3 regions of the Streptomyces sp. NPDC002467 genome follow, and region 3 is predicted to be linked to each of the others. Evidence: riboswitches for the same ligand, from Rfam matches in the RefSeq annotation. Region 3 holds a riboswitch; each other region holds the start of a gene.

Region 1 (5,616 bases), on a different contig from region 3:
ACCGGTCGGCATGACGACGGAGGCGCGAGGGGGGAAGGGCTTCGACCTCGGCGCCCTGCTGGCGGCGCGCGGGGCGGAGCGGTACGAACTGCACGCGAGGCACCTCAACCACCAACTGCCCCGGATGCTGCACACCATCGGCTTCGACAAGGTCTACGAGCGGGCCGAGGGCGCCCACTTCTGGGACGCCGAGGGCAACGACTACCTGGACATGCTGGCGGGCTTCGGGGTGATGGGCCTGGGCCGCCACCACCCCGTCGTGCGGCAGGCCCTGCACGACGTCCTGGACGCCCAGCTCGCCGACCTGACCCGCTTCGACTGCCAGCCGCTGCCCGGGCTGCTGGCCGAGAAGCTGCTCTCGTACAGCCCCCACCTGGACCGGGTCTTCTTCGGCAACAGCGGCACCGAGGCCGTGGAGACCGCCCTGAAGTTCGCCCGGTACGCCACCGGGCGGCCGAGGATCCTCTACTGCGACCACGCCTTCCACGGGCTGACCACGGGCTCGCTGTCGGTCAACGGGGAGAGCGGCTTCCGGGACGGCTTCGCCCCGCTGCTCCCCGACACGAGGATCGCGCTGGGGGACCTGGCCGCCCTGGAGCGCGAGCTCCGCAAGGGCGACGTGGCCGCCCTCGTCGTCGAACCGATCCAGGGCAAGGGGGTCCTCGCGGCCCCGCCCGGCTTCCTGCCCGCCGCGCAGGAACTGCTGCACCGGCACAAGGCGCTGCTGATCGCGGACGAGGTGCAGACCGGGCTGGGGCGCACCGGCGACTTCTACGCCTACCAGCACGAGCCGGGCGTGGAACCGGACCTGGTCTGCGTGGCCAAGGCGCTGTCGGGCGGCTACGTGCCGGTCGGCGCGACCCTGGGCAAGGACTGGATCTTCAAGAAGGTCTACTCCTCCATGGACCGGGTGCTCGTGCACTCCGCGAGCTTCGGCTCGAACGCGCAGGCGATGGCCGCCGGGCTGGCGGTGCTCTCGGTCATGGAGGACGAGGAGGTCGTGGCCAACGCCCGGGCGATGGGCGACCTGCTGCGCGGGCGGCTGGCCGCGCTCGTGGACGAGTACGAACTGCTCCACGAGGTCCGCGGGCGCGGGCTGATGATCGGCATCGAGTTCGGCCGGCCGTCCTCGCTCGGGCTGCGCAGCCGCTGGACGATGCTCCAGGCGGCCCGCAAGGGGCTCTTCGCGCAGATGGTCGTGGTGCCGCTGCTCCAGAAGCACCGGATCCTCACGCAGGTCTCCGGGGACCACCTGGAGGTGATCAAGCTCATCCCGCCGCTGATCGTGGACGAGCACGACGTCGACCGGTTCGTCGGGGCCTTCCGCGCGGTCATGGACGAGGCGCACGGCGGGTCGGGACTCATGTGGGACTTCGGCAGGACCCTGGTCAAGCAGGCGGTCGGCAACCGCTGACCGCGGGACGTGGGGCCGACGGGGAGGGTGACCGACGGGGAGGGGAGCGCGCGGGCGCGCTCCCCTCCGGCCCGCACGTCAGTCGAGCAGCCGCTCGCGCAGCCGGCTCCGGGTCTCGGGCGTGAGTCCGAGCCCCTGCTCCAGGTAGCGGTCCACGCCGCCCCAGGTCTCCTCGATGGTGTCGAAGGCGCCGAGCAGGTACTCGGCGCGGGCGTCGAAGAGCGGGGCGAGCAGCTCCGTCACCTCGGGGGAGCGGGCCTCGGCGGAGTCGTCGCTCCGGCGGACCCGGTAGCGGCGGTGCGGGGCGTTCGACTCCAGGTAGTCCGCGACGATCGCCTCGCGCTCGACGCCCAGGGCGAGCAGGGTGACGGCGATCGACAGACCGGCCCGGTCCTTGCCGGCGGCGCAGTGCATGAGCGCCGGGACGCTGTCCTCGGCGAGGGCGTGCAGGACCCGGCCGTGCTCGGCCGTGCGGCTCTTGATCATCGATCGGTACGAGTTCGCCATCCGGGCCGCCCCCTTCCCGTCGCCCAGGATCCCGCGGAGCTGTTCGAGGTCGCCGTCGCGGACCATCTTCCAGAACTCCCGGCCGTCGGCCGGATCCGAGAGGGGGATGTTCACGTTCCGCACGCCGGGCAGTTCCACGTCCGGGCCCTCCAGCGCGTGGTCGGCGCCGTTGCGGAAGTCGAAGACGGTGTGGAGGCCGAGTGAACCGAGGAACTCTGTATCGGTTTCAGTGGCATGCGCCAGATGTCCGCTTCGGAACAGTCGTCCCGTCCTGACCCTTCGTCCATCAGAAGTCGGCAATCCGCCCACATCGCGGAAATTGCGCACTCCGGACAGTTCCGGCTCCTGTATCTGCTGGGTCAAGGGAACTCCTCCGCTTCGTGATGCTGCTCGTGGGTGCTCTGTCCGAATTACACTACTTGGCGACAACTTGCCATAAGCGGAGGCGAGATCGGGCGCGTCCCCGTGAGCCAGATCATACGGTGACCGTGAGTGCCTGATCGCGAAAGTCGAATGCCTTCGCAGGACCGGTTGTTGACGGACCGGAATGGACGGAGGGTGACCGGCATTCCCCCGGTTTCCCGTCCCTGTGATTCCGTCAGGAAATTCACGGCTTGTTCGGTGCGGCCTTTTGGGATTACGTTCGCGACCGATCCGGGTGGATCGCCGAATCCTGCCGCCGCCCGGAAACCGCACCCGACCATTCACGCGCGGCAGGAGCGGGGGAACCAGGTAAGCCGCTGTCCCGGAACTCGACCCCGGGACGGCTAGGGGTGAAGCCGAACATGTTCCGTTCATGTGCGGCCGGACATCTCCAGTCCGAACCCGACAGCTCACCTCGCAGGCGCCGGAGAGGAATTCGCCATGCCTGCAAAGGGTAAGCACCGCCGCCCCAAGTCCCTTTCGATATCGCGCGGCTTCGCCGTCGCCGGCACCGGTGGCGCGGCCCTCGCGCTGCCGCTGATGGGTGCTGCCGGTGCCCACGCTGCCGGCGCCCCGGCCACCGCGACGACGGCCACGACCACCGTGGCCCCCGCGGCTGCCCCGCAGGTCCCCGCCGCGCTCAGGGCGGAGTCCGCCGCGCCGACCGTCTACACGGTCGTTCCCGGCGACTGCCTCTCCAAGATCGCCGCCGAGAGCCGGCTGTCCGGAGGCTGGCAGCAGCTCTACGCAGACAACCGCGAGGCGGTCGGCGGCGACCCCGATCTGATCCACCCCGGCCTGAAGCTGAACCTCGGCGGTGCGGGCGAGGCGGCGGCTCCGGCGGCTCCGGCGGAATCCGCCCCCGAGGAATCCGCCCCGGAGGAATCCGCTCCGGAGACCGCGCCCCGGACCGCGCACAAGGCCGCCCCCAAGGCCGCCGAGCAGAGCGCTCCGGAGGCGGCCGAGCAGGCCGCTCCGGCGCAGCGCGAGTCCGCGGCCGAGGCCCCCGCGGCCAAGACGTCGGCCTCCGGGTTCGTCGCCCCGCTCGCCAGTACCGGCATCTCCACCCAGTACAAGGTCGCGGGCAGCATGTGGTCCTCCGGCTACCACACCGGTGTCGACTTCGTCGCGAGCTCCGGCACCACGGTCCGCGCGGTCGGCGCGGGCACCGTCGTCTCCGCCGGCTGGGGCGGCGCGTACGGCAACGAGGTCGTCATCCGACACGCGGACGGCAACTACTCGCAGTACGGCCACCTCTCCTCGCTGTCCGTCTCGGTCGGCCAGAGCGTCACCGCCGGCCAGACCATCGGCCTGTCCGGTTCCACCGGCAATTCGACCGGCCCGCACCTGCACTTCGAGATCCGCACGGGCCCGTCCTACGGTTCCGACATCGACCCGCTGGCCTACCTCCGGGCGAAGGGCGTCAGCGTCTGACGGCAGCCGCCGTCGGAGCACGGACACGCGTGAGGCCGGGACCCGAGGGGGGTCCCGGCCTCACGTGTACGTGTTCCTTATCTCCCGGGTGGTAAAGATCACGGCCCGTCAACCCCTCATTACGTTGGCGTAGGTTGGTTACGAGAGTGAAGGATGTCGTCTCGTGGCAGCGACGACGACGAAAATCAAGACCATCGGCTCGTACGCGGCGATCGGGGACAGCTTCACCGAGGGCGTGGGGGACCCGGGACCCGGGGACACTTATCTCGGCTGGGCGGACCGGCTCGCCGTGCTCTTGGCCGACCAGCATCCGGAGGGCGAATTCCGGTACGCGAACCTGGCCGTGCGCGGCAAACTGCTCGACCAGATCGTGGCCGACCAGGTCCCGCGGGCCAAGGCGCTCGCGCCGGACCTCGTGACCTTCTGCGCGGGCGGCAACGACATCATCCGCCCCGGCACCGACCCCGACGACGTGGCGGAGCGCTTCGAGGCGGCCGTCGCCGACCTCACCGGAGCCGTCGGCCGGGTCGTGATCACCACCGGCTTCGACACCCGGGGCGTACCGGTACTCAAGCACCTCCGGGGCAAGGTGGCGACGTACAGCGTCCACGTCCGCGCCATCGCCGACCGGTACGACTGCCCGGTGCTCGACCTCTGGTCCCTGAGGTCCGTACAGGACCGCAGAGCGTGGGACACCGACCGGCTGCACCTGTCGCCCGAGGGGCACACCCGGGTCGCGCTGCGCGCCGCGCAGGTGCTCGGACTGGACGTGCCGGCCGACCCCGACCAGCCCTGGCCGCCGGAGCGCCCGCGCGGCTCGGTCGACGTGACCCGGGACAACATCCACTGGGCGCGCGAGCACCTGGTGCCCTGGATCGGCCGCCGGCTGCGCGGCGAGTCCTCCGGGGACCACGTCGAGGCGAAGCGGCCCGACCTGCTGCCGCTGTAGGAGAGCAGGGGGAACGACACGCAGGGGGAATGCGGAATCCTTCGGGGCCGGTGTGCGTTGGGATGCTCGTAGACCGACGGACGTCCCGACCGCGCCGTCATCCGACCGCACCGCCCCTGGAGGCGCCTTGACCGGCTCTCGTCCCCTGCGTCCCCGGCTGCGCGCCCTGCGGCCCGAAGCCTTCGGCGCGGACCCCTCGGGGGCCCGGCTGGAGCGGATCCGCCGCTCGCCGAACTTCGCCGACGGCGTCTTCCAGAACCCGGTCGGCGCCCGGAACAGGCCCTCCGGGTCGATGGCGGAATTCGCGAAGATCTACTTCCACCGTGAGCAGCGGATCCGGCGGGCGCCCGCCGCCCCGATCCCGGTCTACCCGACCACCCTCGCCGAACTGGCGAAACCGCCGGTCAGCGGGTTGCGCCTGACCTGGATGGGCCATTCCAGCGTGCTCGCCGAGATCGACGGCCGCCGGGTCCTCTTCGACCCCGTGTGGGGCCAGAGGTGCTCCCCCTTCCCCTTCGCCGGTCCCAAGCGGCTGCACCCCGTACCGGTCCCGCCGGCCTCGCTGGGCACCGTCGACGTCGTGGTCATCTCGCACGACCACTACGACCACCTGGACCTGCCGACGATCAAGGCGCTGGCCGGTACGGACACGGTCTTCGCCGTCCCGCTGGGCGTCGGCGCCCACCTGGAGCACTGGGGCGTCCCGGCCGACCGGCTGCGCGAGCTGGACTGGAACGAGAGCACCAAGATCGCGGGCCTCACGCTCACCGCGACCCCCGCCCGGCACTTCTGCGGCCGCGGCCTGCGCAACCAGCAGCACACCCTGTGGGCCTCCTGGGTCGTCGCGGGCGACGAGCACCGGATCTACCACAGCGGCGACACCGGCTAC
Region 2 (5,616 bases), on a different contig from region 3:
TGCTCCGCGATCTCCGAGCGCTGGGAGACGTACTGGCGCATCGGATACGCGAGGGCGACGACCAGCGTACAGAGGACGAGCACCAGGAGGGCCGCACGTCCGGTGAGCCGGCTGCGGCGTACCTGACGGCGCGACTGGGAGCGGTAGACGTGGGCGGCGGTCCGCTCGCCGAGCTGCTTGAGCCTGGTCGCGGTGGAGAAGGTGGAGAACCGATCCCGGTTCCCGGCCATTGATCCGCCTCCCCTGTGTACACGTACACGTACCAACCAATACGTCCCCGCACACGGTACGGGACCGAGTGCGGGGACGTACGGAGGCTAGACCCGGAGGTCCGGATCAGCCCTTGAAGCGGGGGAACGCGCTGCGACCCGCGTACACCGCGGCGTCGTCGAGGATCTCCTCGATGCGCAGCAGCTGGTTGTACTTGGCGACGCGGTCCGAGCGGGCCGGGGCGCCGGTCTTGATCTGACCACAGTTCACGGCGACGGCGAGGTCGGCGATGGTGACGTCCTCGGTCTCGCCGGAGCGGTGCGACATCATGCACTTGAAGCCGTTGCGCTGGGCCATCTCGACGGCGTCGAGGGTCTCGGTCAGCGAACCGATCTGGTTCACCTTCACGAGCAGGGCGTTCGCGGAGCCCTCCTCGATGCCGCGGGCCAGGCGCTCCGGGTTGGTGACGAAGAGGTCGTCGCCGACGATCTGCACCTTGGAGCCGATGCGGTCGGTGACGGTCTTCCAGCCGGCCCAGTCGTCCTCGAACAGCGGGTCCTCGATGGAGACGAGCGGGTACGCCGCGACGAGCTCCTCGTAGTACTCCGTCATCTCGGCGGCCGAGCGGGACTGGCCCTCGAACTCGTACTTGCCGTCCTTGTAGAACTCGGACGCGGCGACGTCGAGCGCGAGCGCGATGTCCTTGCCCGGGGTGTAGCCGGCCTGCTTGATGGCCTCGACGATGAGGTCGAGCGCGGCGCGGTTGGACTCCAGGTTCGGGGCGAAGCCGCCCTCGTCACCGAGACCGGTGGACAGGCCCTTGGTGTGCAGGACCTTCTTGAGGGTGTGGTAGACCTCGGCACCCCAGCGAAGGGCCTCGGAGAAGGACTCCGCGCCGATCGGGGCGATCATGAACTCCTGGATGTCGACGTTGGAGTCGGCGTGCGACCCACCGTTGAGGATGTTCATCATCGGAACGGGCAGCAGGTGCGCGTTCGGACCGCCGAGGTAGCGGAAGAGCGGAAGGTCGGAGGCCTCGGACGCGGCGTGCGCCACGGCGAGGGAGACGCCGAGGATGGCGTTGGCGCCGAGGGAGCCCTTGTTCTCGGTGGCGTCCAGGTCGATCATCGCCTGGTCGATCAGGCGCTGCTCGGTGGCGTCGTAGCCGACGAGCTCGGGGCCGAGCTGCTCGATGACGGCGAGGACGGCCTTCTCGACGCCCTTGCCGAGGTAGCGGTTGGGGTCACCGTCACGGAGCTCTACGGCTTCGAACGCTCCGGTGGAGGCACCGGACGGAACTGCAGCACGGCCGGTGCTGCCATCGTCGAGGCCCACCTCGACCTCGACCGTGGGGTTGCCTCGGGAGTCCAGGATTTCCCGGGCTACGACGACGTCGATGGACGGCACGAGCATCTCCTTCTGGGATGTGACGCTGGGTGTGCGGCGGCATGTCAGGCCATGGGACGGCCTTGCCGCTTAGAGCCTAACCGGCTCCGGGCACTCGGCCCGCCGACCGCCCGGGTCCTGGGACGAAAAAGGGCCCGAATACCCCCGTTCCAGGACATACGACTCTGGAGAAAGGTGTCTTGGCCCGCGCACACAGCACCGCCCGGCGCGTGGAGGGGAAGGCGCGCCGGGCGGTGTGGCTGTCACGTGTGGTGAAGACGCCTGCGGCTATTGCCGCATTGTTCAGCTGAGCTTCAGCTTCTGACCCGGGAAGATCAGGTCGGCGTCGGACACGGTGTCCTTGTTCAGCTCGAAGAGCTTCTCCCAGCCGCCCTTGACGCCGTTGGCGTCGGCGATGGCACCCAGGGTGTCGCCGTCCTTGACCTCGTACGAACCGTTCCCCGTCTTGGGGGCCTCGGTGCGCTCGGAGCGGGTGGTCGGGGCCGGGGTCTCGGAGCGCTTGGTCTCCGTCTTCTTCGGCTCGGCCTTCTTGGTCTCGGTCTTCTTCGGCTGGGTCTTCTTGGTGTCGGTCTTCGGGGTCTCCGTCGAGCCGCCGCCGGTGTAGGAGGAGTTCGACAGACCCACGCCGCAGGACGGCCAGGCGCCCTTGCCCTGGCCCTTGAGGACCTTCTCGGCGATGGCTATCTGCTGGGACTTCGAGGCCTGGTTGGCCTGCGGGGCGTACGACTTGCCGCCGTACGCGGCCCAGGTGGAGGAAGAGAACTGCAGGCCGCCGTAGTAGCCGTTACCCGTGTTGATGGACCAGTTGCCGCCGGACTCGCACTGGGCGACGCGGTCCCACTCGCTCGCGGTGGCGGCGCTCGCGGTGCCCGCGGCCATCAGGGGCGCGGCGACGACGGCGCCGGCGACACCGGCCAGCGTGGCGATGCGGACGGCCTTGGTGGCGCGACGGTGCTTGCCCTTGCCGGAAAGCAGCATGACGTTCTCCTCACCGACGCCTACGAGGTGAGCTGTCGGGTTCGGGCGGATGAGTTGCCCGGCCGTGCGACGCAGCGCACGTCTTGACCCCAAGCCGGTCGTGACCGTCTCTCAACGGCCGTTCCCGGCACTTACCTTGGTTCCCCCGCTCCTGCCTTCGGCGCTTGACGCGACGACTGTTCCCCCCGTCCGCCGGCAGGATTCGGCGATGCGGTCGAAGGAGCCCGCGGTGGCGGGCGATTCAGAAGGTAGGCAGGTCCCTCCCCGATGTTCAACGCGCGACATCGGGGAGAAACGGCCCCTACTTGCGTCCTTCTCGGGGGTGTTTGCGCAGGTGAGGACGGGGTTTGCGCAAGCCCCGAGGCGAGACACGCCAGTTGACCGGAAGAGACACATGTCTCACTTACAGAAAACAGACAATCAACTCTTACCGGTCAGCCGAAGTGCCCTTACTGTCCGGATAGATCCAGGTTCTGTCCGGGCTTGATCAAGTTGGCGTCCCCGCCGATGACCTGCTCATTGGCCTTGTAAAGGGCTCCCCAGCCGCCCTTGACGCCCTTGGCATCCGCGATGGCCGTCAGGCTGTCGCCCGACTTCACGGTGTACGTGGGCTTCGACGCGGCGTCAGACGCCCCGGAAGTCTCGGTGGCGGGCGCGCCGCGGTGCTTGCCGGTGCCGTCGGCGGACGTGACGGGCGGTGCGGTCGAGGCGTCAGGTGCTGTGGGGACGCCCGGGTTGGCGGGGTCGGTCGGGTTCACCGGGGGCAGGCTCGGGTCGGTCGGCGTCGTCGTGGGAGGCGCCGTCGGGGAGCCCGGGTCCGCAGGCTTACCCGAGTTGCCCTGATTGCCCTTACCGCCCTTGTTGTCCTGGTTGCCCTGGTCGCCCGGGTTGTTCGGGTTGCCCGGAGTCGTGGGCTGGTCAACCGGGAGGTCGGCCGGGGGCATGACGGGCAGTCCGAGGTTCGGCCCGAGCGGACCGTCGGCGATCCCCGGGGTCGGAGCCCCGAAGTCGGTGGACGGCGGCACGGCTCCGGAGGGCGGCACGACGTCGTCCGGACGGGAGGGCGTGGGCTTCACGCCGCCCTGGTGGCCCGGCTGTCCGGGGTCGACCACCGCGGCGGGGCCCTGCGCGTCCAGCCCGGCGGGCGCGGCGCACATCGGCCATGCCTGCGGGCCCTTCGCCGCGAGCACCCGCTCGGCGATGGCGATCTGCTGGGAACGGCTGGCGAGGTCGGCCCGATCGGCGAACTCGAGCCCGCCGGCCTCGCGCCACTCCTCCTGGGTGAACTGGAGCCCGCCGTAGGCACCGCTGCCGAAGTTGGCGCTCCAGCTGCCGCCGCTCTCGCATTCGGCGACCTTGTCCCACGTGGAGGTGTCGGCCGCGCTCGCGCCGGTGGCGGCGAGCAGCGGCAGGGCCAGCGCGGAGCCGGTGACTCCGGCGGTGACGACTATCGCGGGCACCTGACGGGGGCGTCTGTGGCGGCCGTTCCCGGAACGCATGAGGCTGCACCTTTCGCATAACGGCTGGGTAACGGCAGAACCTAGCCTCCATCGAACGCATGTCACAAGTTCAGTCGGGAACTGACTCCGGGTCAGGCACCCCTCAGATGTTCGGGACTGCGAAGCGAACGGGAAGAGTGCGCAGGCCACGCATGATGAGTCCGCCGCGCCAGCGCAGCTCTTCGGGCGGAACGGCGAGTTCCAGATCCGGCAGACGCGTCAGCAAACTCGCGAGCGCGGTCTGTCCTTCGAGTCGGGCGAGCGGAGCACCCAGGCAGTAGTGGATGCCGTGCCCGTAGCCGAGGTGCTGATTGTCACTCCGGGAGAGGTCCAGGGTGTCCGGGTCGGCGAACCGCTCGGGGTCCCGGTCGGCCGCCGCGAGGACGACCAGGACCGGATCGCCGGTCTCGATCGGCTCGCCGCCGAGGGTCATCGACTCGGTGGCGAACCGCCACGTCGCCAGCTCCACCGGGCCGTCGTAGCGCAGGAGTTCCTCGATCCCGGTCTCCAGCAGGCCGGTCTCCCCGGCGGCGAGGGAAGCCTGGAGGCGCTCGCGCTGGTCGGGGTTCATGAAGAGGGCGTGCAGTCCGTTGCCGATCAGGTTGACCGTGGTTTCGAAACCGGCGAAAAGCAGGATGAAAGCCATCGCGGTGGCCTCGGCCTCGGTGAGGTGGTCGCCGTGGTCACTCGCCCGGATCAGGTCGGAGATGAGGTCATCGCCCAGATCGTCCCGCTTCCGGTGGATCAGTTCCCCGAGATAGGTGCGCATCTTCTTCACCGAACGGGCGACTCCGCCGCGCGGACCGCCGCCGTGTCGGATCATCATCCCGGCCCAGTCGCGGAAGTCGTCCTGGTCCTCGCGCGGTACGCCGAGCATCTCGCAGATGGCGTAGATGGGGAGGGGGAAGGCGAACTCATGGATGAGGTCGGCCTCCCCGTTCCCGCCGGCCCCCGCCTTTTCGACGATCCTGTCGATGAGGTGGTCGGTGAGCTCCTGCACCCGCGGGGTGAACTCGGCCACCCGGCGCGGGGTGAACGCCTTCGACACCAGCCGCCGCAGCCGCGTGTGGTCCGGCGGGTCGATGTTGAGCAGGTGCGTCATCAACTCCGCCTTGCGCTCCCCCGGGATCCCCGTCTTGCCCTTGGCGTGCGCGGGCTCCGCGTGGTGCGCCGGGTTCTTGCTGAGCCGCTGGTCCGCGAGGGCCTGACGGGCATCGGCGTACCGGGTGACCAGCCAGGCCTCGACCCCGCTGGGGAGCTTGGTGCGGTGCACCGGGGAGTGCTCGCGCAGCCAGGCGTACGCCGGGTACGGATCGGTCGCGAACTCCCAGTCGAAGAGGGTCGGCCCCTCGGCGGAAGAGGGGTCGGCGGGAACGTCTGCGGGGGCTGCGGGAGTCTGCTCGTGCACCCGACGACCGTATCCCGCCGCCCACCCGTCATCCCATATGGCCCGTTCGTCGCGGCTGTCCGTAGATGGCCCTCCGCTTGACCTCGCGCACTCCGGTGTTCCTACTTTCGGTTC
Region 3 (5,616 bases):
CGAGGGTGAGGTGGACGGAGCCGTCCTCGAAGCTGCGCTTCTGCTCGTAGCCCACGTCCGTGAACACCTTGATCATCTTGGTGTTGGCGGGCAGCACCTCGGCGGCGAAGCGGCGGATGCCGCGCTCCCGGGCCACCGCTCCGATGTGTTCGAGGAGGGCGGAGGCGACCCCGCGGCCCTGGTGGGCGTCCTGGACGAGGAAGGCGACCTCGGCTTCGTCGGCGGGGGCGGAGGCGGGGCGCCCGTCGGGGCCGATGCGGTCGTAGCGGACGGTGCCGATGAACTCCCCGCCGATGGTCGCCGCGAGGCCGACGCGGTCCACGTAGTCGTGGTGCGTGAAGCGGTGCACGTCGCGGTCGGAGAGGCGGGGGTAGGGCGCGAAGAACCGGTAGTACTTCGACTCGTCGGAGACCTGCTCGTAGAAGCTGACCAGGCGACCCGCGTCCGCGGTGGTGATCGGCCTGATGCGGGCGGTACCGCCGTCGCGCAGGACGACGTCCGCTTCCCAGTGGGCCGGGTACGAGGGGTCCGACTCGTTGGTCATGCCCATACCTTACGGGCCGGAGGCGCGCCGGGACGGGGCGGGTCGCGCTCGCGCGGCGCTATGGGCAATTCCGGACGAAACGGTGCAAGCTGGGGAGGGCCGAACGGCGGGAGATTCGAGACGAAGGTCGGTTCGAGCATTCCGGGCTTCGTGAGAGACTGGTCTAGACAACCGTAAGAACCTGAAGGGCATCACCATGGCAGAGCGCCGCGTCAACGTCGGTTGGGCCGAGGGCCTGCACGCTCGTCCCGCCTCGATCTTCGTCCGTGCGACGACCGCTTCCGGCGTCCCGGTGACCATCGCGAAGGCCGGCGGCGACCCCGTCAACGCCGGTTCCATGCTCGCGGTTCTGGGCCTGGGCGCCCAGGGCGGCGAGGAGATCGTCCTCGCCTCCGAGGCCGATGGCGCGGAGGTCGCGCTGGACCGCCTCGCGAAGCTGGTCGCCGAGGGTCTCGAGGAGCTCCCCGAGACCGTCTGACCCTTCGGGTTCGCCACACACCCGCCGAAGCCGCGGCCCCTCCCGGGCGCCGCGGCTTCGGCATGTCCCGCACCTGCGAGCCGGGGCGTACGCCACCACCTGGCGAGCCGGGGTCGAGGGCAATCCAGCCACTCCCGCCGTCACCCGCGAGCCGAGGTGGGGCCAATCCAGCCCCACAAGCCGTCACCCGCGAGCCGAGGTCGGGGCATTCCAGCCCCTCCGGCGTTTGAGGAGCGGGGTGCGGGGCGGAGCCCCGGCGGCGGAGCCGCACCCGACCCGACGGCCCGGCCGCGCCCCCATAAAGGCCCGGCGCAGCCGAACGGCACGCCCCGGAATTCCGCACACAGAAATCAACCGGCCGCGCACAGCGGATCACACCGCACGGCACAGCGAATTAACTAAAGCCGGAATTCGACCCACACCGCACCGACACCGGCACGCGTCCTTTGTATACGGCCGCTGTTAATGCCGACCGCTCGACATGTTTACGGCAGGTTGCGAAGTGCTCACCGCCGCCCCGATCCGCAACCGGTGCGCCCCGACGGCTCGCTCCGCGTGGGCCGCCGCCAGTACCCGCGCCCGCTCCGCGTCACCCCGGGCCACGGCGTCCACCACCGCGCCGTGCTCCGCCCAGGACTCCACCGGCCGGGCCGGCGCCTCCACCACGTACATCCACGCGACCTTGTGCCGCATCTGCGTGAGCAGCGCGATCAGCCCCGGGCTGCCCGAGGCCTGCGCGAGCGTCTCGTGGAACCAGCCGCCCAGGGACCGCAGGTCCTCCCCCTGGCCCCGCCTGGCCCGCTCCTGGCCCAGCCTGACCAGCCCCCGCAGCACCTTGAGGTGCGCCTCGGTCCGCCGCCGGGCGGCACGGGCGGCGGCGAGCGGCTCCAGCAGCATCCGCAGCTCCAGCAGATCGGCGGCCTCCTGCTCCGTCGGCTCGGCCACACAGGCCCCCGCGTGCCGTCGCGTGGTCACGAACCCCTCGGACTCCAGGGTCCGCAGCGCCTCGCGGACCGGGACGCGGGAGACCCCGTACCGGCGGGCCAGGACCTCCTCGGTCAGCCTGCCGCCCGGACCGAAGGCCCCGGAGACGATGTCGTCGCGAATTGCCGTGCATACCGCGTGCGCAGGAATACGCAAGACCGGACCTCCGCTTTTCCGACTCACACCCTCATTGGTGCCACCACTGCTGCGACTCTATTGCAACACACGACAATTTCCGAGAGCGGCCGGAAATGGGAATCCCGCGGAAACACGAAGACCCCGGCTCGGAGAGCCGGGGTCTTCGGTGAAGCGGGCGGTGCGGCGGAGTCGATCAGAGGTCGACGCCGTGCGAGCGCAGGTAGGCGAGGGGGTTGATGTCCGAGCCGTACTTGGCGCCGGTACGGGCCTCGAAGTGCAGGTGCGGGCCGCTGGAGTTGCCCGTGGAGCCCGACAGGCCGATCTGCTGGCCCGCGGTGACCTGCTGGCCGACGGAGACGTTCAGCCGCAGCATGTGGCCGTACTGCGTGTACGTGCCGTCGTTGTGCTTGATGACGACGTTGTTGCCGTACGCGCCACCCCAGCCCGCCTCGACGACGACGCCCGCGCCCACCGCGTGGACCGAGGTGCCCTCGTCGGCGTGGAAGTCGATGCCCGTGTGGCTGCCGGAGGACCACATGCCGCCGCCCGCGTGGTACTGCGTGGAGACGTAGGAGCCGTCGACCGGGGCGACGAAGGTGTTGAGGCGCTTGCGTTCCTCCTCGCGGGCCGCGCGCTCGGCGGCGTCGCGCTCGGCCTTCGCCTTGGCCTCGGCGAGGCGCTTGGCCTCGGCGGCCTGCTGCTTGGCGTCGGCCTCGGCCTGCGCCTTGGCGGCGGCGCGCTGCTGGGAGTCGGCCTGCTCGGTGATGTCGCCCTGGAGTTCATCGGCGACGACCACGGCACCGAGCGTGTTGTCCTGGGAGTGGTTGTTGCCACCGTTGTCCGCGGCGAAGGCCGGGGCGGCGATGGTGGCGACGACGCCAGTGGTGGCGAGGGCGGCTATGCCGGCGTAACCGGCGGTCTTGCGGCTCAGACGGCTGGAACCGCGGTGCTTGCCGGACGCAGCGGGACGACTGCCAAACGCCATGGAGGGGCTGATCCTTTCCTTCCTTCTCGCCTACCGGGTTAGCTGACGGGTTCGGAGCAGGAAGGTCTCCTACGGGCCTCCTCTTGCGAGGCGGTCCGATTCACCCCAGGGACTGATGTGGGTCCCCGGCTCCCCAGGCTCGCGCCTGACGGGGACTCGGCGATCGCTGACCGGTGCCGCGGATGCGGCGCGTACAACTGACGGACAGCACGGCCGACGCTAGGCGGATCATCAGCCAATCACCAAACAGACACGCCCTTTTGTTGCGTACGCCACACCGCAAACAAGCAACCTCGCCACCAAACGGACAAAAGGGGCCCGGGCGGTCAAGCCGCCCGGGCCCCTTCAAGAAGCCCTGTTCAGGCGCCAGTTGGGGGCGCCGATGGGTCACTTCAGTTGGTGACGACGCTCACTTCACCGATGCCGAGGGCGCGCACCGGCTCCTCGATCAGCGACGCGTCGCCCACGAGCACCGTGACGAGCCGGTCCGCGGGGAAGGCGCTCACGACCGCCGAAGTGGCCTCCACGGTGCCGGTCTCGGCGAGCCGCGCGTACAACTGCGCCTGGAAGTCGTCCGGGAGTTCCTGCTCGACCTGGTCGGCGAGGGTGCCGGCGACCGAGGCCGCCGTCTCGAACTTCAGCGGGGCCACGCCCACCAGGTTCTGCACCGCCACGTCCCGTTCGGCGTCGGTCAGGCCGCCCTCCGCGAGGGTGCGGAGCACCTTCCAGAGGTCCTCCAGGGCCGGTCCGGTGTTCGGGGTGTCCACCGAGCCGCTGATGGCCAGCATCGAGGCGCCCTTGCCGTCCGCGGTGGAGCGCAGCACCTGGCCGAAGGCGCGCACCCCGTAGGTGTACCCCTTCTCCTCGCGCAGCACCTTGTCCAGGCGGGAGGTGAGAGTGCCGCCCAGGCAGTACGTGCCGAGCACCTGGGGCGCCCAGACCCGGTCGTGGCGGTCCGGCCCGATGCGGCCGATCAGCAGCTGCGTCTGGACCGCGCCGGGCCGGTCCACGATGACCACTCGGCCCGTGTCGTCGGCGGTGATCGGCGGCACCGGGCGCGGCTCGGCGGTGTTACCGGTCCACGCGCCCAGGGTGTCGGCCAGGACGGCGTCCAGGTCGATGCCGGTGAGGTCGCCGACGACCACCGCGGTGGCGGTGGCGGGGCGTACGTGGGCCTCGTAGAAGGCGCGTACGGCGGTCGCGTCGATCCGGGCGACCGTCTCCTCGGTGCCCTGGCGCGGGCGGGACATCCGCAGGGTGGCCGGGAAGAGCTCCTTGGAAAGCTGCTTGGCGGCCCGGCGCTGCGGGTTGGCCTGCTCGTGCGGGATCTCGTCGAGCCGGTTGCGCACCAGCCGGTCGACCTCGCTGTCGGCGAAGGCGGGGGCGCGCAGCGCCTCGGCGAGCAGACCCAGGGCCTTGTGCAGGCGGGAGGCCGGGACCTCCAGGGAGACCCGCAGGCCCGGGTGGTCGGCGTGCGCGTCGAGGGTGGCGCCGCAGCGCTCCAGCTCGGCGGCGAACTCCTCGGCGGAGTGCTTGTCGGTGCCCTCGGAGAGCGCGCGGGCCATGATGGTGGCCACGCCGTCCAGGCCCTCGGGCTCCGCGTCCAGCGGGGCGGCGAGGTTGATCTCGACGGCGACGACCTGCTGGCCCGGCCGGTGGCAGCGCAGCAGGGTGAGGCCGTTGGACAGCACGCCGCGCTCGGGGGCGGGGAAGGCCCACGGCCTGGCCTCGCCGGCCTGCGGCCGCGGGTGGAAGGTCATCGTGACGGCTGCGGTGTCGCTCACTGCTCCGCCCCCTCGTTCTCGTCGCTCTCGTCGGACTCGGCGGACTCCTCGGAGCCCGGCAGCGGCTCGTAGACCAGCACCGCGCGGTTGTCGGGGCGCAGTCGGGCCGCGGCCACGGCCTGCACCTCCTCCGCGGTGACGGCGAGGACCCGCTGTACGGCGGTCAGCGCCAGCTGCGGGTCGCCGAACAGCACCGCGAAACGGCACAGTTCGTCCGCGCGGCCGGCCACCGTGCTCAGCCGGTCCAGCCACTCCCGCTCCAGCTGCGCCTGTGCGCGCTCCATCTCCTCGGCGGTCGGGCCCTCGGCGGCGAACCGCGCGAGTTCCTCGTCCACGGCCGCCTCGATGACGGGAACCTCGACCCCGCTGGAGGTCTTGACGTCCAGCCAGCCCAGCGAGGGCGCGCCCGCCAGCCGCAGCATGCCGAAACCGGCCGCGACGGCCGTCTGGTCACGGCGCACCAGACGGTTGTGCAGCAGGGAGGACTCCCCGCCGCCCAGGATCGTCAGCGCCACGTCCGCCGCGTCGCACTCGCGCGTGCCGTCGTGCGGAAGCCGGTAGGCGGCCATCAGCGCGCGCGCCGGGACCTCCTCCACGATCTCCTCGCGCAGCTGCCCGCCCATGATCTCGGGCAGCGAGCCGTCGCGGGGCGGCTGCTTGCCGTCGTGCGCGGGGATGGAGCCGAAGTACTTCTCGACCCAGG

What was found. Region 3 has a riboswitch for cyclic di-AMP ahead of ACFYYJ_RS32960 (M23 family metallopeptidase). Riboswitches for the same ligand answer to the same signal wherever they lie in the genome.
Region 1: another riboswitch for cyclic di-AMP. It lies ahead of ACFYYJ_RS10475 (peptidoglycan DD-metalloendopeptidase family protein); the one in region 3 lies ahead of ACFYYJ_RS32960 (M23 family metallopeptidase).
Region 2: another riboswitch for cyclic di-AMP. It lies ahead of ACFYYJ_RS18085 (transglycosylase family protein); the one in region 3 lies ahead of ACFYYJ_RS32960 (M23 family metallopeptidase).

What each region holds. Positions count from the first base shown of each region.
Region 1 covers NZ_JBIARJ010000004.1:170,906-176,521, reverse strand. Annotated here, with positions in the region: gene hpnH (adenosyl-hopene transferase HpnH) at 1-14, shown strand, start outside; gene ACFYYJ_RS10485 (aspartate aminotransferase family protein) at 11-1,414, shown strand; gene ACFYYJ_RS10480 (tyrosine-protein phosphatase) at 1,493-2,284, opposite strand; cyclic di-AMP (ydaO/yuaA leader) riboswitch at 2,609-2,781, shown strand; gene ACFYYJ_RS10475 (peptidoglycan DD-metalloendopeptidase family protein) at 2,786-3,778, shown strand; gene ACFYYJ_RS10470 (SGNH/GDSL hydrolase family protein) at 3,942-4,727, shown strand; gene ACFYYJ_RS10465 (MBL fold metallo-hydrolase) at 4,855-5,616, shown strand, end outside.
Region 2 covers NZ_JBIARJ010000008.1:16,939-22,554, forward strand. Annotated here, with positions in the region: gene ACFYYJ_RS18075 (septum formation initiator family protein) at 1-230, opposite strand, end outside; gene eno (phosphopyruvate hydratase) at 337-1,623, opposite strand; gene ACFYYJ_RS18085 (transglycosylase family protein) at 1,900-2,595, opposite strand; cyclic di-AMP (ydaO/yuaA leader) riboswitch at 2,598-2,768, opposite strand; gene ACFYYJ_RS18090 (transglycosylase family protein) at 3,045-4,094, opposite strand; gene ACFYYJ_RS18095 (cytochrome P450) at 4,198-5,502, opposite strand.
Region 3 covers NZ_JBIARJ010000020.1:72,963-78,578, forward strand. Annotated here, with positions in the region: gene ACFYYJ_RS32945 (GNAT family N-acetyltransferase) at 1-550, opposite strand, end outside; gene ACFYYJ_RS32950 (HPr family phosphocarrier protein) at 741-1,022, shown strand; gene ACFYYJ_RS32955 (GntR family transcriptional regulator) at 1,485-2,162, opposite strand; gene ACFYYJ_RS32960 (M23 family metallopeptidase) at 2,338-3,129, opposite strand; cyclic di-AMP (ydaO/yuaA leader) riboswitch at 3,142-3,301, opposite strand; gene ACFYYJ_RS32965 (M16 family metallopeptidase) at 3,522-4,889, opposite strand; gene ACFYYJ_RS32970 (M16 family metallopeptidase) at 4,910-5,616, opposite strand, start outside.